2 regions of the Comamonas sp. A23 genome follow, and region 2 is predicted to be linked to the other one. Evidence: riboswitches for the same ligand, from Rfam matches in the RefSeq annotation. Region 2 holds a riboswitch; the other holds the start of a gene.
What was found. A riboswitch is a leader RNA that binds a small molecule or an ion and turns the genes downstream of it on or off. The one in region 2 is predicted to bind glycine.
Positions count from the first base shown of each region.

Region 1: another riboswitch for glycine. It lies ahead of gcvT (glycine cleavage system aminomethyltransferase GcvT); the one in region 2 lies ahead of EIC84_RS05740 (D-amino acid dehydrogenase).

Region 1 covers NZ_RSDT01000001.1:765,970-777,830, reverse strand. Annotated here, with positions in the region: gene EIC84_RS03625 (efflux transporter outer membrane subunit) at 1-487, shown strand, start outside; gene EIC84_RS03620 (HlyD family efflux transporter periplasmic adaptor subunit) at 639-1,919, shown strand; gene EIC84_RS03615 (DHA2 family efflux MFS transporter permease subunit) at 1,935-3,548, shown strand; gene EIC84_RS03610 (hypothetical protein) at 3,617-3,946, opposite strand; gene EIC84_RS03605 (MBL fold metallo-hydrolase) at 4,097-5,179, shown strand; gene EIC84_RS03600 (hypothetical protein) at 5,193-5,783, shown strand; glycine riboswitch at 5,872-5,982, shown strand; glycine riboswitch at 6,002-6,127, shown strand; gene gcvT (glycine cleavage system aminomethyltransferase GcvT) at 6,192-7,328, shown strand; gene gcvH (glycine cleavage system protein GcvH) at 7,451-7,825, shown strand; gene EIC84_RS03585 (MolR family transcriptional regulator) at 7,873-8,421, shown strand; gene gcvP (aminomethyl-transferring glycine dehydrogenase) at 8,512-11,415, shown strand; gene EIC84_RS25930 (hypothetical protein) at 11,465-11,671, shown strand; gene EIC84_RS03575 (PAS domain-containing sensor histidine kinase) at 11,658-11,861, shown strand, end outside.
Region 2 covers NZ_RSDT01000002.1:270,159-282,019, reverse strand. Annotated here, with positions in the region: gene EIC84_RS05750 (DMT family transporter) at 298-1,230, shown strand; gene EIC84_RS05745 (amino acid permease) at 1,393-2,823, opposite strand; gene EIC84_RS05740 (D-amino acid dehydrogenase) at 2,924-4,192, opposite strand; glycine riboswitch at 4,364-4,463, opposite strand; gene EIC84_RS05735 (amino acid permease) at 5,007-6,527, shown strand; gene dinB (DNA polymerase IV) at 6,727-7,944, shown strand; gene EIC84_RS05725 (PAS domain-containing methyl-accepting chemotaxis protein) at 8,082-9,638, shown strand; gene EIC84_RS05720 (hypothetical protein) at 9,713-11,861, shown strand, end outside.

The DNA of each region.
Region 1 (11,861 bases), on a different contig from region 2:
TGTGAATCTGACCGCCTTTGTGGGCCTCAACGCGCTGGGCCTGGACAATCTGCTGCAGGGCAGCTCGCGCCAGATGGGCATCACGCCTGCGCTGCGCCTGCCTATCTTCGACGGCAAGCGCCTGCGCGCCCAGCTGCGCGGCAAACAGGCCGATCTCGACACCGCCATTGCCCAGTACAACGGAGCCGTGCTCGATGCCGTCAAACAGGCGGGCGACGCCATTGCCTCCGTGCAATCGCTGCAGCGCCAGCAGCAGCTGCAAACCGAGTCGCTGTCCAAGGCCGAGCGGGCCTATGACTTTGCCGTGCAGCGCTATCAGGCCGGCCTGGGCAGCCAGATCACCGTGCTCAACACCGAAACCCAGCTCATCAACCAGCGCCGTCTGGCCGTGGACCTGCAGGCGCGCGAGCTCGACACCCGCGTGGCCCTGGCCGCAGCCCTGGGCGGCGGCTGGAGCGACGACACCCCGGCTGTTGCACTGCAATAGACATCGAACTCAACAAAATCAATAGCTGCTACCGCTTTACTGCCATTGAATTCAAGGCAAAAACACTCTCAATTCTTTTATTGATAAGCGCTAGCAGCTCCTCTTTTTCAATAGCGCAAAACCGCTTCACAGATAACAAAGCGCCAACATCATGACCGACACCAAGCCTACTCAGAACGCTCCCCAAGCTCCTGCGGCAGCTACGCCCAGCGCCAACCCTGCGGGCCGCCGCAAGGGCCTGACCATCGTGGCGGCCGCTGTCGCCGTGGCCGCCATCGCCTGGGGCGGCTGGCACTGGATGGTGGCCCGCAACTACCAGACCACGGACAACGCCTATGTGGCCGGCAACGTGGTGCAGATCACGCCCCAGGTCGGCGGCACCGTGATCAGCATCGGTGCCGACGATACCGACTATGTCCGGGCCGGCCAGTTACTGGTGCAGCTGGACCCTGCCGACTATCTGGTGCAACTGGCCCAGGCCGAGTCGCAGCTGGCCCAGACTGCGCGCCAGACCCGCACCCTGTATGCCAACAACGCCCCGCTGGCCGCCCAGGTGGCCCAGCGCGAAGCCGATCTGCTGCGCCTCAAGGCCGATGCCGCCAAGGCCAACGACGATGTGGCGCGCCGCCGCCCGCTCACGGCCACCGGTGCCGTGGGCAAGGAAGAGTTTGACCATGCCAAGGCCCTGGCCACGGCCGCCGGCAACGCCGTGGCGGCCGCAGAAGCCGCCGTGCGTGCTGCCAAGGCCCAGCTGACGGCCGCCGAAGCCCAGACCAAGGGCACGACGGCCGAGGACTTCCCCGCCGTCATGGCGGCCGCAGCCAAGGTGCGCGAGGCCTATCTGGCCCTGCAGCGCACGCGGCTGATCGCGCCCGTGGACGGTTTTGTGGCCAAGCGCGGCGTGCAACTGGGCCAGCGCGTGGCCGCCGGCTCGCCGCTGCTGACCGTGGTCGATCTGCACAAGCTCTGGGTGGATGCCAACTTCAAGGAAAGCCAGCTGGCCGATCTGCGCATGGGCCAGAAGGTGGAGCTGACCGCCGACGTCTACGGCGACAAGACCACGTACGAAGGCAAGGTCGTGGGCCTGGGTGCGGGCACGGGTGCGGCGTTTGCACTGCTGCCCGCGCAGAACGCGACCGGCAACTGGATCAAGGTGGTGCAGCGCGTTCCCGTGCGCATCAGCCTGGAGCCCGAAGCGCTCAAGCAGCACCCGCTGCGTGTGGGCCTGTCCATGGACGCGAAGGTCGATATCCGCGACAAGGACGGCCAGGCCCTTGCCAGCACGCCGCGCAGCGAGCCCGTGGCCCAGACCACGGTCTATGACGGCAGCCTGGCCCAGGCCGAGCAGCGCATCCAGCACATCATCGCGGGCGACAAGCTGCCGGCACTGACCCAGCTGGCCGATCTGCCCGCAGCCCAGCCTGCGCAATAAGACGCGGAATCAGCCATGACTTCCTCGACTTCTGCCAATCCCGGAGCGGGTGCCTCGCCACCGGCTCCGGCGGCCCGCCCCATGCCGCCAGCCATCGCCCCGCTCAAGGGCGCGCAGCTCGCCCTGGGCACGCTGGCGCTCTCGCTGGCCACCTTCATGAACGTGCTGGACTCCTCCATCGCCAACGTGGCCATTCCAGCCATCTCGGGCGATGTGGGCGTCAGCCCCAGCCAGGGCACCTGGGTCATCACCAGCTTCGGCGTGGCCAATGCCATCTCCGTGCCGCTGACGGGCTGGCTCACCCAGCGCTTCGGTGCCGTGCGCCTGTTCACCATGAGCGTGCTGCTGTTCGTGCTGACCTCCTGGCTCTGCGGCTTTGCCTCCTCGCTGGAGATGCTGGTGCTGTTCCGCGTGCTGCAAGGCGCCGTGGCCGGCCCCATGATTCCGCTGTCGCAGACCCTGCTGCTGTCCAGCTATCCGCCCGCCAAGGCCGGTGTGGCGCTATCGCTATGGGGCGTGACCACGCTGGTCGCACCCGTGGTGGGGCCGCTGCTGGGCGGCTGGATCACGGACAATATTTCCTGGCCCTGGATCTTCTACATCAATGTGCCCGTGGGCCTGCTCTCGGCCCTCATGACCTGGAGCATCTACCGCAACCGCGAAACGCCCACGCGCAAGCTGCCTATCGACACCGTGGGCCTGTCCCTGCTTGTGCTCTGGGTGGCGGCGCTGCAGCTGATGCTGGACAAGGGCAAGGAGCTGGACTGGTTTGCCTCCAATGAAATCATCGCCTTTGCGGTGATCGCCGTCGTGGCCTTTGCCGTGTTCGTGGTCTGGGAGCTGACCGACGCCCATCCCGTCGTCGATCTGCGCCTGTTCAAGAGGCGCAACTTCGCGGCCGGCTCGATCGCGCTGTCCATCGCCTACGGCCTGTTCTTCGGCAATGTGGTGCTGCTGCCGCTGTGGCTGCAGCAATGGATGGGCTACACCTCCACCTCGGCCGGCCTGGCCCTGGCGCCGGTGGGCCTGCTGGCCATCCTGCTCACGCCCATGGTGGGCCGCAAGGTCGGTGTCTGGGATCCGCGCAAGATGGCCACGATTGCCTTCATCGTGTTTGCCATGGTGCTGTGGATGCGCTCGAAGTTCACCGTGGAGACCGACTTCGCCCATATCCTGATTCCCACGCTGATCCAGGGCGGCGCCATGGCCTTCTTCTTCATTCCGCTGACCACCATCACGCTGAGCGGACTGACGCCGGACCGCATTCCGGCCGCCGCAGGCCTGTCCAACTTCGTGCGGATCACGGCCGGCGCCATGGGCACCTCGATTGCCACCACGCTCTGGGAAAGCCGGGCTTCCATGCACCATGCCCATCTGACCGAGTTGCTGGTGCAAGGCCAGGGCACGTTTGCCAGCACGGTCAGAAATCTGCAGGCAGCGGGCATGAGTGCCGAGCAGGCCTATGCCCAGATCAACCGGCTGATCGATCAGCAGGCCTTCACGCGGGCCGCCGACGACATCTTTCTGGCATCGTCCTTTCTGTTCCTGAGCCTGATCGTGCTGATCTGGTTCACCAAGCGCCCGGCTTCTGCCGCAGGAGCCTCCGACGCGGCCGCTGGCGCACACTGACGAACTTCAGACAGAATTGGCTGGAAGCGATTGACCCACAATCGCTGCCAGCTATTTTTTGATAGTTTCTAGGCGCCGGCAGCCTGCTTGTCCAGGCGCCGCAAAAAAACCTGCAGCTCCTTGACGACCTGGGCATCGCCCTTGGCCTGGGCGCAGCTCAGCCCTTGCTGCCAGGCGGCTCGCGCCGCCTGCGCATCGCCCAGCGCCAGCTCCACCTTGCCCAGTTGCTTCCAGGCGACGGAGTATTCGGCATCCAGTGCCGTGGCCTTGCGCAGATGCTCGCGCGCCACGGCCATCTGCTCGTCGTCGGCATAGGCCTTGCCCAGGGTATAGCGCAGCAGCGCACCATCCTTGCCGGCCGCCAGCATGCTCTCCAAATTGTGAACCATGGGATTCATGTGCATTTGCTCCTCAGACAGCGAGTGTCGCATCCGCCCCGAGAAAGCAGCTGAATGGCCGTGCCTGTGTTACGGCCTCTTGCAAGCCGGCTCTTGCAGCGCTGCAAACCGTCCCAAACTGCGGCCAATGTCTCAATAAGGCGCCTGATCTTGTTTCGCAAACCAAGTCTCTCCACCTCCATCACCGACTACGAGGACTCGCCCCAGTATTCGGGCGGGCGTTTTCGCAACACGCATCCGCGCCCGCTCAACAGCCCCAAGCCAGATGCCGGGACGCTATGGAAGTTCTTCTTCAACAAGCCGGCCGATTCCCAGCCGGGCAAGGCGCTGCCCGTTTTGCCGCTGAGCACGACCGAGCTGAACCTCGCGCCCGAACGCAGCCTGTATCGCCTGGGCCATTCGACCTTGCTGATGAAGCTGCGCGGCGGCTGGTGGTTGACGGACCCCGTGTTTTCCGAGCGCGCCTCGCCGCTATCGTTTGCCGGCCCCAAGCGCTTTCATGCCCCGCCGATTGCCCTGGACGAGTTGCCTGCCTTGCGCGGCGTGCTGCTCTCGCATGACCACTACGATCACCTGGACCGCGCCACCATTCGCGTGCTCGCGCCCAAGGTGGGAGTTTTTCTCTGCCCCTTGGGAGTGGGAGACAGACTGGTGGCCTGGGGCGTGCCGGCCGACAAGATCGTGCAGCACGACTGGTGGCAGGGCAGCGAGGTCGACGGCCTGCGCTTCACGGCCACGCCGGCCCAGCATTTCTCGGGACGCAGCCTGCGCGACGGCAACCGCACGCTCTGGGCGTCCTGGACCATAGAAGATCGCCAGGCCGACAGGCCGCTGCGCGTCTTCTTCAGCGGCGATGGCGGCTACTTCGACGGTTTTGCCGAAATCGGCAGGCGCTTCGGCCCCTTCGATGTCACGTTGATGGAGACCGGCGCCTACGACGCCCACTGGCCCTATGTCCATATGCATCCGGCGCAGACCGTGCAGGCACACAGGGATCTCGGCGGCCAATGGCTGCTGCCCATACACAACGGCACTTTCAACCTCGCCATGCATGCCTGGTGGGACCCCTTCGAGCAGATCCTGAGCCTGGGCAGGCAGCACGGCATAGAGATCGCCACGCCCATGATGGGTGAGCGCCTGGACCTGGATGCCCCCCATGCCGGATCGCCCTGGTGGCGCGCCTGCGCCGAGGCCGACAGCAAGGGACTGGATCTGCGCCCCGCGCAACCCTGAAGGTGCAACCCGCATGGCCGACAATGTCCTCATGGACATTTCGCGCACCTCACACCTTGCCGCCGCCTGCGCCGCGTCTCTGACCGCCTTGCTGCTCGGAGCCTGCTCCCACCTCTCCGATGGCAGCCAGCCCAAGCAACCACCGAATGCCGGCATCTCGATCACAGTTTCCGGGCAGCCGGAGCCGACGCCGGCTCCGCCATTGGACACGCAGCACAGGCGGCCACAGAGCATGGAATGGCCTGCCTGGATCAAGGCAGACTGCACACCCCCCGCCCAGCTCGATCGGCAACCGCAGCCACGCCGCCACACCACGCCTTTCATCAGCGCCCACTGGTTTCCGAACGGGCTGGAGACCACGGTGGTCTTCCGCCTGGAAGTCACGGCCCAGGGCGAACTCGGCCGTGTAGCCTACCAGCCCGCCGATACCGATCCCCGCATCGTGAAGTCCATCATGCGCTCGCTCGAACGCTGGAAGTTCAAGCCCGGCATGCGCCAGGGCCAGTCCGTGACGTCCTGCTTCGAGCAGCCCTACCAACTGGTGTTTCCGCGCCAGGAGATCGATGCTCCTCGAACGCCCGCCATGAACACAGAACCGCAGTGAGACCGCAAGCTCAATTCCAGCGATCTGTGCTCGAAAACCCCAGAATCCATCCGATTCGGTGGTGCAAGCCCCTTGCCCACCGCTAGAATCGCCAAGGTCAGGAGAGAGTGCCTGCAGCTTGAAGCTGCCTCGCACCGCCGAAGGCGCAGACCCCCAACCCGGTGTCAAAACGCTCAGGCAAAAGGACTGACAAGCGCTGCAAGGTGTGCAAACCTGCAGCGTCCCTTGCTGGAGAGAGATGCAGGCCGTCATTTCGTATGTGCGCCGGCATCCACCGAAGGAGCAAACTGCCCGATGCAATGCGTGCAGTGAATCTCTCAGGTAAAGCGGACAGCAGGGCAAGCCCGCCACGCATGGCCCAGCCATGCATGGCCACTCATTTTGGTTTGACCACCGGAGCGCTTGCCTGTGACTGCTGCTGACACCTCTTCCGATCTGCGTTCCACACCGCTGTTTGCACTGCACCAGAAACTGGGTGCCCGCATGGTGCCGTTTGCCGGCTACGCCATGCCCGTGCAATACCCTCAAGGCCTGATGGCCGAGCATCTGCACACGCGCAAGGCTGCCGGCCTGTTCGATGTCTCGCACATGGGCCAGTTGCTGTTGCGCGGCCCCGATGCCGCCGCCGCGCTCGAATCGCTGATGCCCGTCGATGTCATGGACCTGGGCCTGCACAAGCAGCGCTACGGCCTGCTGCTCGATGAACAAGGCGGAATTCTCGACGACCTGATGTTCGTCAACCGCGGCGATGATCTGTTCCTCATCGTCAACGGTGCCTGCAAAGAGGCCGATATCGCTCATATCCAGAGCCGCATCGCCAGCCGCTGCGAGGTCGTCCCACTGCCCGAGCGCGCCCTGCTGGCCCTGCAAGGCCCGCAAGCCGTCACTGCCCTCTCGCGTCTGATTCCCGGTGTGACGCAACTGCTCTTCATGACCGGCAATTACTTCGACTGGCAAGGCCATGCGCTCTACATCACGCGCAGCGGCTATACGGGCGAGGACGGCTTTGAAATCTCCCTGCCCGGCGAAGCTGCCGAAGCCTTTGCCGAAGCGCTGCTGGCACAGCCCGAGGTGGCCCCCATCGGTCTGGGCGCACGCAACTCGCTGCGCCTAGAAGCCGGACTTTGCCTGTACGGCAACGACATAGACACCAGCACCACGCCGGTCGAAGCCGCGCTGAACTGGGCCATGCAGAAGGTTCGCCGCACCGGCGGCGAGCGCGAGGGCGGTTTTCCCGGTGCGGCCATCGTGCTGGAGCAATTGCAGAACCCTCAGTCGCTGCGCCGCAAGCGCGTGGGCCTGATCGCGCTGGAACGCATTCCCGTACGCGAGCCTGCCGTGCTGGAAAACATGGACGGACAGCATATCGGCCACATCACCAGCGGCCTGCTCAGTCCCACGCTCAACCAGCCTGTGGCGCTGGCCTATGTCGAGCCCGACTACGCCGCCATCGATACGGAAATCTTCGCCATGGTGCGCGGCAAGCCCGTGCCCATGAAGGTAGTCGCCACGCCCTTCGTTCCCACCCGCTACTACCGCGGCTAGGTCTGCCGCCGCGCATGAGACGGGCCAGTTTGCCAAACAGCGGCCAGAACACCGCTAAAGTGCGAGCTGGACCTTTCTCAAACAACACCCGATTCCCCTGAATCCCCCATCTGGAGCTTTCCATGAGCATCAAGTATTCCAAAGAACACGAATGGATCAACGCCGCTGACAGCAATGCCGCCATCGTCGGCATCACCGTACACGCACAGGATGCACTGGGCGATGTGGTGTTTGTGGACCTGCCTGCCGTGGGCTCCACCTTCAAGGCCGGCGATGTGGCTGGCGTGGTCGAGTCCGTCAAGGCCGCTGCCGATGTCTACATGCCCGTGACCGGCGAGATCGTCGAAGTCAACGAAGCCCTGCGCGATGACCCGTCGCTCGCCAACAGCGACCCCCTGGCCGCAGGCTGGTTCTTCAAGGTCAAGATGAGCAATGTGGGCGAACTCGAAGCTCTGATGGAAGAGACCGCCTACAACGACTTCGCCAAGGACAACTAAGCGTATCAACGGCCCTCGCATTGCGAAGGCCGTTTTTGCATGCAGCCATGAGCACCATTCTGTATTTCGACGATCCGGACGTCGGTCTCGCCCGCGAGACCAGCCACCCGACCTTTGCGCGCATCGCAGCCCAGGACTTCTATTACGACGGCGGTGACGACTTCAGCCCCTTCGGCAGCGATGATGGCAGCGACACACTGGCCGCTCTTCAAGAGTGGTACCAGGAGCAAACAGGCGGCAACGCCAAGGCCCTGCGCTTTTTACAGCAGCAACTGAGCGACTGGGATCTGCCCGTGCCCCAGGGCATGCTGGCTCATGACGATGCGGCCAAGGCCCAGTGGCTGGCCAGCGATGACATGAACCAGATCTATCTGCGCTCGGTCTGCCGCGCACACGTGGCCACCGCCTTTGGTCAGCTCAAGATCACAGGCAGCATCGATGCCGATCTGCACAAGCAGGCCCTGCTCGCCCTGGCCTGCCAGCAATGGCTGAACACCGTGGCACGCGGCGAATATCCCGATTGGGAATATGCCGACCAGGAAAGCGAACGCCTGGCTCTGATGAACACCGCGCTGGAACAAGCCAGCGCTGCTTGAAGCACCGGCCGCATGCCTTCAGGCATACGGCATTCACGCATGCCTGGCATGCAAACCGTCAGTCACAGTATTTGAGAATAGGTCCCTCCCATGCTGATGTCGCCTCCCGCCCCCGTCGCTTCCCTGCAAGCGCTGGAAAACAGCCACGAATTCATCCCCCGTCATATAGGCCCGGACGCCGATGAGCAGCAAAAAATGCTGGCCGCCATCGGCAAGCCCTCGCTGGATGCCTTGATTCGCGATGTGATGCCCGACTCCATCGCACGCGCCAGGCCCATGGATCTTCCGGCGCCGATTACCGAAGCCGCTGCGCTGGCCGAACTCAAGGCCATCGCCAGCAAGAATCAGGTTCTGAAGAGCTTTATCGGCCAGGGCTACTACGGTACGCACACGCCGGGCGTCATCCTGCGCAACATCCTCGAGAATCCAGCCTGGTATACGGCCTATACCCCCTACCAGGCAGAAATCTCACAAGGCCGCATGGAGGCGCTGGTTAACTTCCAGACCATGGTGACCGACCTGACCGGCATGCCGATTGCCAATGCATCCATGCTGGACGAGGCCACGGCAGCCGCCGAGGCCATGACGCTGGCCAGGCGCTCCGTCAAATCCAGAAGCCATCGCATCGTGCTGGCCGGCGATCTGCACCCGCAAACGATTGAAGTCATCGAGACCCGTGCCCGGCCAATTGGCATCGAAGTGGTGATCGCCAACAGCCAGCAAGAGTGGGAGGCTGCGCTGGCAGGAGATCTGTTTGCTGCCGTCATCCAGTACCCCGCGTCCAGCGGCTGGATCGTGGACTGGAAGGCCGATGTGCAAGCCATTCACGCCAAGCAGGCCGCCGCCATCGTGGCCACCGACCTGCTGGCTCTGACCCTGCTGACACCGCCCGGCGAATGGGATGCCGATATTGTCGTGGGCAACAGCCAGCGCTTCGGCATGCCCATGGGCGCAGGCGGTCCACACGCGGCCTTCATGGCCTGCCGCGACGAATACAAGCGCAGCCTGCCCGGCCGTCTGGTGGGTGTCAGCGTCGATGCGCATGGCAAGCCCGCCTACCGCCTCGCGCTGCAGACACGTGAACAGCATATCCGCCGCGAAAAGGCGACGTCCAATATCTGTACGGCCCAGGTCCTGCCGGCCGTGATTGCCAGCATGTATGCCGTCTACCACGGCCCCCAGGGGTTGAGGCGCATTGCCCAGCGTGTGGCACGCTTCACAGCGATTCTGAGCCGTGGCCTGGCCCAGTTGGGCTTCAACGCCCATCACCACGACACAGCCTTCGACACCGTGAGCCTGCACACCCGGGAGGCCACCGACGCCCTGGCGGCTCGCGCCGTCTCCCGAGGCGTCAACCTGCGCAAAGCCTGGGATGAATATCTCTGCATCAGCCTGGACGAAACCACGACCCGGGCCGATGTCGAGCTGCTCTGGAGCATCTTTGCCCAGGGGGGCCAGGCCCTGCCCACCATCGAAGCCATGGACGAAGGCCCGACCTCGCTGATCCCCGAATCCCTGCAGCGCAGCACGGCCTATCTGACCCACCCGGTCTTCAACACCCACCACTCCGAAACCGCCATGCTGCGCTATATACGCAGCCTCAGCGACAAGGACCTGGCGCTGGACCGCAGCATGATCCCGCTGGGCAGTTGCACCATGAAGCTCAATGCCACCAGCGAGATGATTCCCATCACCTGGCCAGAGTTCGCCGACATCCACCCGTTTGCGCCCGCCAACCAGCTGCAAGGCTATGCCGAGCTGGACCGGCAGTTGCGCGACTGGCTGTGCCAGGCCACGGGCTACGCGGGCATCAGCCTGCAGCCCAATGCAGGCAGCCAGGGCGAATACGCAGGTCTGCTGGCTATCAAGGCCTTCCATGAATCACGCGGCGAGGCACACCGCAATATCTGCCTGATTCCCAGCAGCGCCCACGGCACCAACCCGGCCAGCGCGCAAATGGTGGGCCTGCAGGTCGTGGTCACCAAGTGCGACGACAACGGCAACGTGGACATGGCGGATCTGAAGCTGGCCTGCGAGAAGCACAGCGCCAATCTGGCCTGCATCATGATCACCTACCCCAGCACGCACGGCGTGTTCGAGACCCAGGTCAAGGAACTGTGCCAGCTGGTGCACAGCCATGGCGGCCGCGTCTATGTGGACGGCGCCAATATGAACGCCCTGGTAGGTCTTGCCGCTCCCGGCGAGTTCGGCGGCGATGTCAGCCATCTGAACTTGCACAAGACCTTCTGCATTCCTCACGGCGGCGGCGGCCCCGGCGTCGGCCCCGTGTGCGTGGTCGAGGATCTGGTGCCCTTTCTGCCAGGGCATGCCACCGCAGGCGACGTCCGCCGGGTGGGCGCTGTCAGCGCAGCGCCTTTGGGCAATGCAGCCGTTCTTCCGATCAGCTGGATGTATATCCGCATGATGGGCGAGCCGGGCCTGAAGCTGGCGACCGAGACCGCCATCCTCAACGCCAACTACATCAGCGCGCGGCTCAAGGAGCACTTCCCCACGCTGTATGCGGGCGAGTATGGTCACGTGGCCCATGAGTGCATCGTGGATCTGCGCCACTTCAAGGACAGCTGCGGCGTGATGGCCGAGGACGTGGCCAAGCGCCTGATCGACTACGGCTTCCACGCACCGACGCTGTCCTTTCCCGTGCCCAACACGCTGATGGTGGAGCCGACCGAGAGTGAAAGCCTGTCTGAGCTGGACCGCTTCATCGAAGCCATGATCGCCATCCGTGCCGAGATTGCCGAAGTGGAGGCCGGCAGACTGCCCAGGGACGACAACCCGCTCAAGAACGCGCCCCATACGGCAGAGGCCTTGCTGGCCGCAGACTGGCAACATAGCTACAGCCGCGAAACCGCCGCCTATCCCGTGCCTGCCCTGCGCCGCGCCAAGTATTGGAGCCCCGTGGGCCGCGTGGACAACGTCTATGGTGACCGCAATCTGTTTTGCAGCTGCGTCCCCATGGACGCTTACGAAGACTGATAGCCAGGGTCTCCCCCAAGCCAGTGCGCTCCGCCGCACTGGCTTTTTTATGCTCAATCAATGTCGAACACCAGCCCGCCCGTTGCTGTTCGCCCGCAGTGAATGCATTCACGACATCAATGCAATCGGCGTTGCTGCCGTCAAACCGAGCATCGAGTTGCCTGAATACCGGTTGACTGCCCGCCTTTTTCAAGGGCAGGTGCAGGGACCGGCTTACACTGCCGAGGTCTTCTGCCTGTCTCATGAGCTCCTCTGAACCCACTCCCCCTCCCTTGCTGCCTGTCATTGATGGCGGCCTGCCTCTGCATGCCCTGCTGGCCCCCGGTGCTGCGCCGCTGGGCCTGAGCGCCAACACCCAGCCATTGGTGCCGGAGGATGAAGACCCGCTGCAGGCCCTGGTGGCGGAGTTGCGCAACTACCAGCACGAGCTGGAGCTGCAAAACGAG
Region 2 (11,861 bases):
TCCTGCTGGTGCCGTCTGCACTGCAAACGACTGGCGCGCTGGCGGCCCGACCTGCGCATGAACATTCACCTGCCATCGCCACCTTGTGTGACGGGCACCCAGCTGAAATTGTAGCTAAAGACGCAGAAATGGTCTGGATTTGAGGTTATTTTGCCGGGGTGGAGGCTTCGTCACCAGAACGGAAGCCGTTCGCGCTTCACGTCGCCTTGGCTTGAGCGGGTGGACTGCACGAATCGCGTCAGCACCGTCCGGCAGCCGGCGCTATGCTGGCGCGCTAACAAAAAAAGAAAGCGTCTCATGCCGGGCATAGGAATGGAATATTTGTGGGTGGGGGTGGTGCTGTTTGCGGCGGCGGCGCAGACGGTGCGCAACACGGCCCAGCGCTCGCTGACGGCGCAGGTCGGCACCTTGCCAGCCACGCTGGTGCGCTTTCTCTATGGCCTGCCGTTTGCTGCCATCTATCTGCTGGCGCTGTACAGTCTGGGCGATCCGTCCCTGGTGCTGCCGAAGTTCAGTGCCGCGTATCTGGGCTGGATCGCGCTTGGTGCCTTCTTTCAGGTTGCTGCCACGGCTGCCTTGCTCATGGCCATGAAGGAGCGCAACTTTGCCGTGGCGGTCACGCTGTCCAAGACCGAGGTCCTGCAGGTGGCCCTGTTTGCCGCCATGTTCCTGCATGAGCTGCCGAGCCGGCTGGCGCTGCTGGCCATGGTGCTTGCCACCGTGGGCGTGCTGATGCTGTCGCTGCCGCCGCGCGGGCAGCTGTTCACGCTCTCGGCTTGGACCAGCAAATCTTCGGTCTACGGGCTGATCTGCGGCGCCTGTTTTGCGCTGGCCACGGTGGGCTTTCGCGGCGGCGCGGTCGAGATCGCAACACTGGGCGTGAGCTCGCCCTGGCTGTCCGGGGCCTGGGGCGTGCTGATCGCGCAGACCATGCAGTCCGTCGTCATGAGCGCCTGGATTGCCAGAACCCATGAGCAGGGCCTGCGTCCCATCTTCAAGGCCTGGCGTATCTCGCTGCTGGCCGGCAGCATGGGCGCTGCGGCCTCGCTGGCCTGGTTCACCGCCTATGCCATGCAGGGGGCCGCTGCCGTGCGCACCCTGGGCATGGTGGAGGTGGTATTCAGCTATATCGTCTCGCGCAAGGTGTTCAGCGAGAAGCTGTCGCTGACCGAAAAGCTGGGCATGGCGCTGATGATGCTGGGCCTGGTGCTGATCTGTCTGCAGCTCTGATCTCAAGAGCTTCCAGCGCTTGTCAGTGCTCGTTTTCAAAGCTAAAAGTCTTTGAAATGAACTATGAAAAAGCGCAAGAAGCTTCTGAATCAATAGCGTGCTGCCGCGGCTGTCGCTGTCTCAGCTGCAGCCAGGGCATCGACAGCGCGGCTGTGCTGCGCCTCAGGCGGCTTGCTGTTGCGCTTGCGCCAGGCGTTGGCGCTGCTCGGGCTTGACCGCGTAGAGCCGGTAGCCGATCGTCAGCAGCGCAAACCACAGGGGCGCGATATAGAGCGCCACGCGGGTGCTGGCATCCAGCGACAGGCAGACCAGCACCACGGCCAGAAAGGCCAGCACAAACCAGTTGGTGAACGGCGCGCCGGGCATGCGGTAGGCCACGGCTGCGGCATGACCCAGGCTGACGGCGCGGCGATAGCGCAGATGGGAGAAGACGATGATGCCCCAGGTCCAGACGGCGCCTATGGTGGCAATGCTGGTCACGTAGATGAAGGCTTCCTCGGGCACCAGATAGTTCAGCACCACGCCGACCAGCATGAAGGCTGCAGAGATCAAAATGCCGGCGGCCGGCACATGGCGTGAATTGACCTTGCCCAGCCTGGTGGGCGCCTGTTTGAATTGCGCCAGCGTATAGAGCATGCGGCCCGTGCTGAAGATGCCGCTGTTGCACGAAGAGGCTGCGGCGGTGATGACCACGAAGTTGATGATGCCGGCGGCCGCAGGAATGCCCAGCTTGTCGAAGACATGGACGAAGGGGCTCATGTCGGGGCTGAGTTCGTTCCAGGGCACCAGCGACATGATGACGATCAGGGCGCCGATATAGAAGATCAGAATGCGGTAGACGATGCTGTTGGTGGCACGGGGCAGCACTTTCTCGGGCGACTCGGCCTCGCCGGCCGTCACGCCGATCAGCTCCACGCCGGTATAGGCAAAGCAGGCGATCTGCAGGGTGAAGACCACGCCCACCATGCCCACGGGCGCAAAGCCGCCGTGCGACCAGAGATTGGCGAAGCTTGCCGTCTGGCCCAGCGGTCCCCAGCCCGTGGTGATGATGGCCACACCCAGCACCAGCGTGGCAACAATGGTCACGACCTTGATCAGCGCGAACCAGAATTCCAGCTCGCCGAAGACCTTGACCGCAATCAGATTCACGCCCAGCAGCACGGCCAGGGTGGCGAGCGCCGGAACCCATTGCGGAATGGCCGGAAACCAGTAATGGGTGTAGATGCCTATGGCCGTGAGCTCGGCCATGCCCGTCACCACCCAGGTGAACCAGTAGGTCCAGCCAGTGACGAATCCGGCCCAGGGGCTGACATAGGTTTCGGCATAGGTGGCAAAAGAGCCGGCCACCGGGCGGTGCACCAGCAACTCGCCCAGTGCCCGCATGATGAAGAAGATGGCCAGCCCCGCGATGGCGTAGCTGACCAGCAGCAGTGGCCCGGCCTTGTGGATCGCCTTGGCCGAGCCCAGGAACAGGCCCACGCCAATGGCACCGCCCAGGGCGATCAGCTGGATGTGCCGGTCCTTGAGGCCGCGCTCCAGCTCCCCTGTCTGCTGCAGCGACTCCCCGGCTGCGCTTGGATGATTTCGACTCATGTTGTATGTCTCCGTTTTGCCATTCACACGGCAACAGCTGCCCCTCACGGGGCGCTGCGGCTGCCGTGTCTGGCTTGTTGATGAGGTTTTCAGGTCGTGGTCAGGCGCTGGCGGTGCTCAGCGTGGCCGGTCGGGGCTGTCTGCTGGCGCTGCCCATGGACTGCAGCACGAGGTCGCCGACCATGTCGGCGGTGACGGCCGACAAGGTCCAGCCCAGATGGCCGTGGCCGGTGTTGTAGAACACGCAGGGCTTGTTGCCGGGGCCCACGCGCGGCAGCATGTCCGGCATCATGGGGCGCAGGCCAGCCCAGGGCACGACGCTGCGCGTGCTGACACCGGGGAAGCACTGCTGAACCCATTCGATGAGCGGGCGGATGCGGTCGGCGCGGATGTCCTTGTTGAAGCCGTTGAACTCCGCCGTACCGGCAACTCGGAAGCGATCGTCGCCGAGGCGGCTGGTGACCAGCTTGGTCTCGTCGTCCAGCAGACTCACCACGGGGGCTGCGGCGCGGCTGGCTTCGTCCGGCAGATTCACCGTGATGGAATAGCCCTTGACCGGATAGATGTTGACGCTGTCGCCGAGCTGGGCGGCCAGGGCGCGGCTGGCCGTGCCTGCGCAGACCACCATGGCGTCGAAAGTCGAGGTCTCGGTTTCCAGGCCCTGGCGCACGGTCACGCTGGCCTGCTTGCCATTGCTGTTCACCGACACGATTTCCTGGCCGTAGCGGCATTGCACGCCCAGTCGCTCGCAGGCGGCGGCAAGGCCGCTGGTGAACTTGTGGATGTCGCCCGTGGAGTCGCTCTCGGTGAAGTAGCCGCCGTAGAAGGTTCCGGACAGGGTCGGCTCTATGGAGCGCATCTCCTGCGGTGTCACGGCGCGGCGCTCCAGACCGCCTTTGGCCAGCAACCGGGAAACCTTGCCCGCATGTTCAAAGCCTGCTCGGTCGCGGTAGATATGCAAGATGCCTTTTTGCTTCAGATCGAAGTCAATGCCTTCGCTGGCCGCCCAGTCAAACAGGTGCTCACGTGCCGCAATCGCCAGCCTGGCGGTCTCCACGGTGTTTTTCTCGTAATGGGGGATGGCAGCGAGAAACTGGCAGAACCAGGAAATCTTGTGCCAGCTGGGCCTGGGGTTGAGCAGCAGCGGAGCATCGCTCTTGAACATCCACTTGAGGCCCTTGACGATGGTGGACCAATGGGTCCAGACCTCGGCGTTCGAGGCCGAGAGCTGGCCGCCATTGGCGAACGAGGTTTCCATGGCGGCATAGCGCTGCTTCTCGAACAGGGTGACGGAAAATCCGCGGCGTGCGAGGGCGTAGGCGGTGGTCACGCCCGTGATGCCACCGCCGATGACGGCGATTGTCTTCATGATTCAGATTCCAGAAACGTCAAGGGTGGAGCCCGTGCGCAACATGCGCAGCGAACGCCCCCTCTGTTCTGGACCTGAGAGATTCACGAGGCAGGGCCTTGCGGCGCTGCTCGCTTGCTCCTTCGGTATGCCCGGCGGACGATGACGTCCGGACATTCTTCAGAGTGTGTGAAAGCGATGCCGATCCTTTGGCCTGAGAGTTTCCGGGGCGGTTGCTCCTTCGGCGCTGCATGCGCCAAGTTTGCGCTGCAGTCTCTCTCGGCATCACCGGGCTGAGAGCCTGTGGGCAAATGTAGGAAGAATGGCGGCGCCTGGATATACGGGTTTTCTAGACTTCTGCGCCAAGGCTCAGCCATGGCTGCTCATGTCGGGTCCATGCTATTTGATAGCGCCTGCCGCTTATCCTTCAAGGGAATATTGATTATTTGTCTATGAAAATGAATTTATTAAAGCGCAGTGTGCTTCTAAATTCATAGCGATAGACGCTGTCAAGTGCCGCCGAGCAGCCCCAGAGTCAGCCCCTGCATTGGCATGGCGGGTCATGGTCGGCGGTGGATTTGGGCAAAATATCGTCTTTGCCTGTCAATGGGCCCGGCGATATCACCGCTTTGCCATTGAAGCACCCGACTGGGGTGGCTGCCGATTCAGGATGCAACTGGCCTATCCGCCATGGCGTTCTGCTGTCATGGCTTCGTTCCTTTGTCCTTGTTGCCCGCGACCGTCATGGTCGCCTTTTTGCGTTGCCTGTCGCAGCGCCTGCGGGATGGTTGGGTGTTTTGTCCGGATGGGCGCAAACCATTACAACAAGACATTTATGTCCCAACCCAACTCAAGCCAGCAGCTCGCGCCGACTGGTGATGGTGACGATAACCAGCCCCGCTTGCACCGGGTGCTCAAGCAGCGCCACCTGAGCATGATCGCCATTGGCGGCGCCATCGGAACGGGCCTGTTCGTGGCCTCCGGCTCGGCCATCGCTCAGATCGGCCCCGGCGGTGCCGTGCTCACCTATCTGCTCATCGGCATCATGGTGTACTACATCATGACCAGCCTGGGCGAGCTGGCTGCCTTCATGCCGGTGGCCGGTTCCTTCTCGACCTATGCCTCGCGCTATGTGGATCGCGGCTTCGGCTTTGCGCTGGGCTGGAACTTCTGGTTCAGCTGGGCCGTGGTGGTGGCGGTGGATCTGGTGGCCTCGCAACTGGTCATGGCCTACTGGTTTCCCGATGTGCCGGGCATCCTCTGGAGCGGCCTGTTCCTGTTGCTGATGGTGGGGCTGAACGCGTTTTCCGCGCGCGGTTTTGCCGAGGCCGAGTACTGGTTCGCGCTGATCAAGGTGCTGGCCGTGGTGGCCTTTCTGATCACCGGCGTGCTGATTCTGTTCGGCATCATCAGCAACGGCCATGTACCGGGCTTCGAGAACTGGACCACGGGCGATGCGCCATTCGTCGGCAATTTCGCGACCTTTGTGGGCGTGGCCATGATCGTGGCCTATTCCTTCCAGGGCACGGAGCTGGTGGGCGTGGCGGCGGGCGAATCCGAGAATCCGCGCGAGAACGTGCCGCGTGCGATTCGCCAGGTGTTCTGGCGCATCCTGCTGTTCTATGTGCTGGCGATTGTCGTCATCGGCTTTCTGATTCCCTATACCGATCCGCAGCTGCTGCGCACCGATGTGGCCGATATCGCCGTGAGCCCGTTCACGCTGGTGTTCCAGCACGCGGGCCTGCTGTCGGCGGCCACGGTGATGAATGCGGTGATCCTGACCTCGGTGCTGTCGGCCGGTAACTCCGGCATGTATGCAGCCACGCGCATGCTCTACAACATGGCGACCGAGGGCAATGCACCGCGCATCTTCTCCCGGCTGACCCAGAACGGCGTGCCGCTGGTGGCCTTGATCGGCAGCACGCTGGTCGCCAGCCTGTGCCTCTTTTCCTCGCTCTACAGCCCGCAGGCCGTCTATATCTGGCTGCTGAATCTGGCCGGCATGACGGAGTTCATCGTCTGGCTGGGCATTGCCGTCAGCCACTACCGTTTCCGTCGCGGCTATGTCATGCATGGTCACGATGTGGGTCTGCTGCCCTACAAGGCCGGCGCCTTCCCCTTCGGCCCCATCTTTGCCTTCGTGCTGTGTCTGGTGGTGACGCTGGGCCAGAACTATCAGGCCTTCCTGGAAGATCGCATCGATTGGGGCGGCGTGGTGTCGACCTATCTGGGCATTCCGCTGTTCCTGCTGTTCTGGCTGGGTTACTGGCTGGTCAAGCGCAAGACCTGGGTCAGCTATGCCGATATGCGCTTTGACGAGCTCGAAGACATCAAGCAGGGCAAGGTTTCGTCCTGAGGCTGTTTGAGCCTTCCCCTTCTCTGTTCGGGAGGGGATGGCAGCAGGTCCGGGGGCTGGCGCTGCTTGCCGTTTCCCGGTGTCTGTGTGCCTGTTTGACGCATGACTGCCGTCTCTGGCCAGCCCAGGCAAAATCGGTGCTGTGAGCGATCTTCCCACCAGCCCCGAGCCCAGACCCAGGCGCATCGCGCATCTGGACATGGATGCGTTCTACGCCTCCGTGGAGCTGCTGCGCTACCCGCAGCTCAAGGGGCTGCCGGTGGTGATCGGTGGTGGGAGGCGCAGCTTTGACGAAGAGCTGCTGGCGCGGCATGCGGGGCGGCCGCTGTCCGAGATCCCGGTGGCGGACTTTCCGCTGCTGCGCGATTACACGGGGCGCGGCGTGATCACCACGGCCACCTATCCGGCACGGCAGTTCGGCGTGGGCTCGGCCATGGGCATGATGAAGGCCGCCAGGCTGTGCCCGCAGGCGATTCTTCTGCCCGTGGACTTTGCCGAGTACAGGCGCTTTTCCCGGGCCTTCAAAGAGATCATCGTGTCGATTGCTCCGCTGATGGAGAACCGCGGCGTGGACGAGGTCTACATCGACTTCACCGACGTGCCCGGCGGCCAGCGCGAAGGCGGACGCGTGCTGGCCCGGCTGATCCAGAAATCCATCTTCGATGCCACGGGCCTGACCTGCTCGGTCGGTGTGGCTCCCAACAAGCTGCTGGCCAAGATGGCCAGCGAGTTCAACAAGCCCAACGGTATCTCCATCGTCCAGCCCGAAGATCTGCAAAGCCGGATCTGGCCGCTGGCCTGCCGCAAGGTCAACGGCATAGGGCCCAAGGCCGATGCCAAGCTCAAGAGCCTGGGCATAGAAACCATTGGTCACCTGGCCGCGCAAAGCCTGCCGCAGCTGCTGCACTGGTTTGGCAAAAGCTATGGCCATTGGCTGCACGAGTCTGCCTGGGGGCGGGACGAACGCGCCGTGGTAACCGAGAGCGAGCCGGTTTCCATGAGTCGCGAGACCACCTTCGAGCGCGATCTGCATGCCGTGCGCGACAAGGCCGAACTGGGCGCGATCTTCACGGACCTGTGCGAGCGTCTGGCCGAGGATCTGCAGCGCAAGGGCTATGTGGGGCGCACCGTGGGCATCAAGCTGCGCTATGACGATTTCAGGATCGCCACGCGGGACCAGACTTTGAACCTGCCGATACAGAATGCGGCAGCCATCCGCCTGGCCGCAGGCCAATGCCTCAAGCGCGTGCCGCTTGGCAAGCGCATCAGGCTGCTGGGGGTCAAGGTCTCGGGCCTGATTGCCGAGCAGCTCTGGCAGGCAAGTGCCGGCGATCCTGCGGCTCGCGAGCTGCTGCTCAGACCTCATGGTTTGACCTCGGTCAAGCATTCGGATCCCTATACCGCATCTCTGTTCTGAGCCTGGGGGCTCGGGAATGATCACTGTGCGATGATCCAAGTGTGAATTTGTGTATCTGGTTAACCAGCTGTCGACGGGATGCCTGATCGCTCACTCTCGAACAAAAACTAAACAGGCTTATTGGAGGAGTGCAAAGCATGCGCCTGAACCTGCCGGTATCTCAACAAAACTACGACTTTCCAGGTGACGAGCTGCTGGTCTCCAGCACCAACACCAAGGGCGAGATCACCCATTGCAATCCCGCCTTCGTGCGCGTCAGCGGCTATGGCTATGAAGAGCTGATCGGCCAGCCGCACAATCTGATTCGCCATCCCGACATGCCGGCCGCCGCCTTCAAGGACATGTGGCGCACCATCGCCCATGGCTATCCCTGGACGGCACTGGTCAAGAACCGCCGAAAGAACGGCGACCACTACTGGGTGCGCGCCAATGTCACGCCCATCATGGAAGGCGGCAAGCCCAGCGGCTATCTGTCGGTGCGTACCAAGCCTTCGGCCAGGGAAGTGGCCGAAGCCGAAGCGCTGTACGCGCGCATGCGCAACGAGGAAAAGCAGGCCCAGGCCAGCTTCCGCCTGCGTGCGGGCGCGGTGCGCCGTCTGGGGCTGATGGGCTGGTGGGACGGTCGCAAGGATGTGGGCCTGGTGGCGCGCATGGCCTGGTTGCTGGCCATCGTGGCCTTGATCGCCATGCTGCCCGATATGCTGGGCTGGCAGGGTGCGGCCGCCTGGGGCTGGCGTGCTGCAAGCCTGGTGGCAGGCGGCGCATTCGTGCTGTGGCGCTTTCAACGGCGCTGCGTGGCGGGACTGGAGGAAGCCAGCCGCTTTGCGGCCGATGTGGCAGCCTGCAATCTGAGCACCGAATGCAGCCAGAGCTACAGCGGTGCCGTGGGGGCGCTGATGCTGAGGTTGCAGCAGATTCAGATCAATCTGCGCGCCGTGGTGGGCGATGTGCGTACCGAGGTGCAGGGCTTTGCCCAGACCGCCCATGAAATCGCCCAGAGCAGTTTCGATCTGGCAGGGCGTACCGAGTCACAGGCCACCAGCCTGCAGCAGACTGCGGCCTCGATGGAGGAAATTTCGGGCACCGTGTCGCAGACGGCCGATACGGCACAGTTCATGGCCGGTGCCAGCGACGAGAGCAGCAAGGTGGCCAGCCGCAGCGGCGCGGCCATCAGCGAAGTGGGACTGGCCATGGAGCATATCCGCGGCTCCTCCACCCGCATGAGCGAGATCATTGGCGTGATCGAGAGCATTGCCTTCCAGACCAATCTGCTGGCGCTGAACGCGGCCGTGGAAGCGGCGCGGGCCGGCGAGCAGGGTCGCGGCTTTGCCGTGGTGGCGGGCGAGGTGCGGGCACTGGCCCAGCGCAGCGCCGAAGCGGCCAAGGAGATCAGCGTGCTCATCAACCGCACGGTCGACGGCATCAATGACGGCAACGCGCGCATGCGTGCCGCGGGTCAGACCATAGACGGCATGGTGCAGGCCGTGGACAAGGTCGGCTCCCTGGTGCACCAGATCAGCATTGCCACGCGTGAGCAGTCGATAGGGATCTCCCAGGTCAACGAGGCCGTGGCCCAGCTCGACTCCGTGACCCAGCAGAATGCGGCCCTGGTGGAGCAGTCGACCAGTGCTGCGCAATCGCTGCGCCAGAGTGCCAAGACGCTGGAGCGTTCGGTGGACGTGTTCCATCTCTAGGCTTTTGTGGTCTTGCTCTGAAAAGGCAGCCTTGGAGCTGCCTTTTTCACATCGGCTTTCGGTAGGATTGCGCCATGAGTGTTGTGCTGATCCTGATCGCCATTGCGGCGCTGGCCCTGTGTTTGCTGATCTGGCTGATATCGCGTTTGCGCGCTGACGCCAGACCCGCGTCGTCTGCAACTGCCCAGCAGGAGGCCGAGCCGTCCGTGGCCCAGGCCGGAACGGCGTCGGAGGTGGCGGCGCAGACACTCTCCGATCAAGCGCTTGCGGCGCAGGCGGATACGGCGTCAGAGGCCAGCAGGGATGTGAATTTTCGCCCCCAGGGCGAGCGCGGCATGGGCGGTCCCATCTATGGCGATGTGCTGTGTGCGGACGGCGTCTACCTGCCCCATGTCTGGGAGATGGACATGCACACCTCCTATGACGGGCGCTGGCTGCGCACGGGCTTTTATGACAGCGAGGCCGCCCATCTGGTCGATCGCAAATCACGTCGCAGCTGGGTGATCAGCAAGCCGGAAGGCGAGCTGCTGGATGCCATCCACTGGCGCATGCCGCGCTGGAGTGGCGAGAGCATCAACGAAAGCGGCATTGCCGACGATGCGCATGTGATCATGTCTGATGCCAGCTTCGAGGCCTGGCTGGGCGAGCATATGGCTGCGCAGCCGCAGTCCCTGCTGCAGGTGGTGGATCTCTGGGTGCCGGCCGACTGTCTGCCTGCCGAAGTCGCCCGGCCCATGCCGACTCTGCCACAACCGGCTCAGCCCACCTCAGTGCCGCCGGTGGCGCTGCAGCGCCACTGGCCGGCTTCGCTGCGCAAGCTGCGCTATCCCATGGCTCCGCTGCAGAATCCGCACTGGCAGCTGATGCTGGGTGAGGCCGCCCAGCCCTGGGTGCTGGACGAGAGCCACAGCATGGTCTGGCGTGCCGATGCCCGGGCCTTTGCGCTCTATGCCTACCCCACCCAGGGCGATGCCAGCCAGGCCAGCCTGCGGCTGGCCGTCTGGACCATGGAGCGAGGCTGGCAGCAATGGCCGGAGTTGATGCCCGAGGATCGCAAGCCCTGGGCCCTGGCCCTGCCGGATCTTGAGCCGCCGAGCGAGCCGCAAGCGCCAGCGGTTTTGCCGCTGAGCTGGCTCAATGAACTGCTGCTGCAGAAAGTGCAGCTAGATACGCCCGAGACCGAGCGCCTGCACGATGGCACCAGCATCAGTTGCGCCATGAGCGAGGTGGATGTCTGCGCTGCCCATCAGCGCGATGGCCTGCCCATCCTCAAACCCTCGCTTCCCTTGTGTTTCGACTGGCTGCGTGATCCGGCGCAGCCCGCGCTGTGGCGCGCGCAGAGCGAGCCGCTCAAGGGGCAGCGCTTGATCTGGACCCTGTCCAAGCCTGCCAGGGAGGAGCTGGGCGAAACGGCGGCCTACAACCTGCAATGGGGCGAACGCCATCTGCCCGGCACCTGGGCGCTGGAACACGTGATCGTGCAGGGACGCTGGGCGATTCTCATGCCGCATGGGCGTGCACCGATTCGCGGTGGCAGCGGCAGCCTGCAGGTCTGGGACGGGGAGCGCCTGCAAAGCGTGGACCTGCCCTGGCCCGTGGTGCGGCTGGCCGCTGTGCCTTCGGTCAAGGGCGGCATGGCTGCCCGCCTGCGCGTGCTGGCGCTGACGGCCAGCTTGGCGGACAAGGACTGGGACCCCTCCACCGCATCCTGGCGCTGGCCTCTGCAGTCCGTATCGGCCAGCCATCTGGCAAGACCCGACTGGCGCCCGCTCTACTCAGAGCGCGAACTGGCGCCCGATGCGCAAGGGCGCTGGCAGTTGCTGCCGCGCTGGCGCGAGGTGAGACAGATTCAACACCCCTGTTCCGACGGCGACTATGTCTGGCGTGATGATGTGCGCGGCGACACCGTCTGGTGGTGGGGCGGCGTGAACGAGCGCGTCAACCACTATTGGCAGCATGATGAACCTCGCAAGGACGGCGTGATCATGACGCGCAGCGGTCTGGCGTTCTGTGGTGTCGGGCCCTGCGCCTGTCCCCATCCTTCAGGCGAAGGCTGGGCCTTGCTGGAGCCCGTGGAGACTCGCTATGGCGAGCTGGGTCAATGGCAGTTGCACTGGCTCAACCCCGTGGAAAAGGAAGTACGCACGCTGACACTCAAGGCGCGCATGCCGGTGCTGCAGGGCTGGGATGCCCAGGGCCTGCATTGGCAGGATCTGCCCTTGC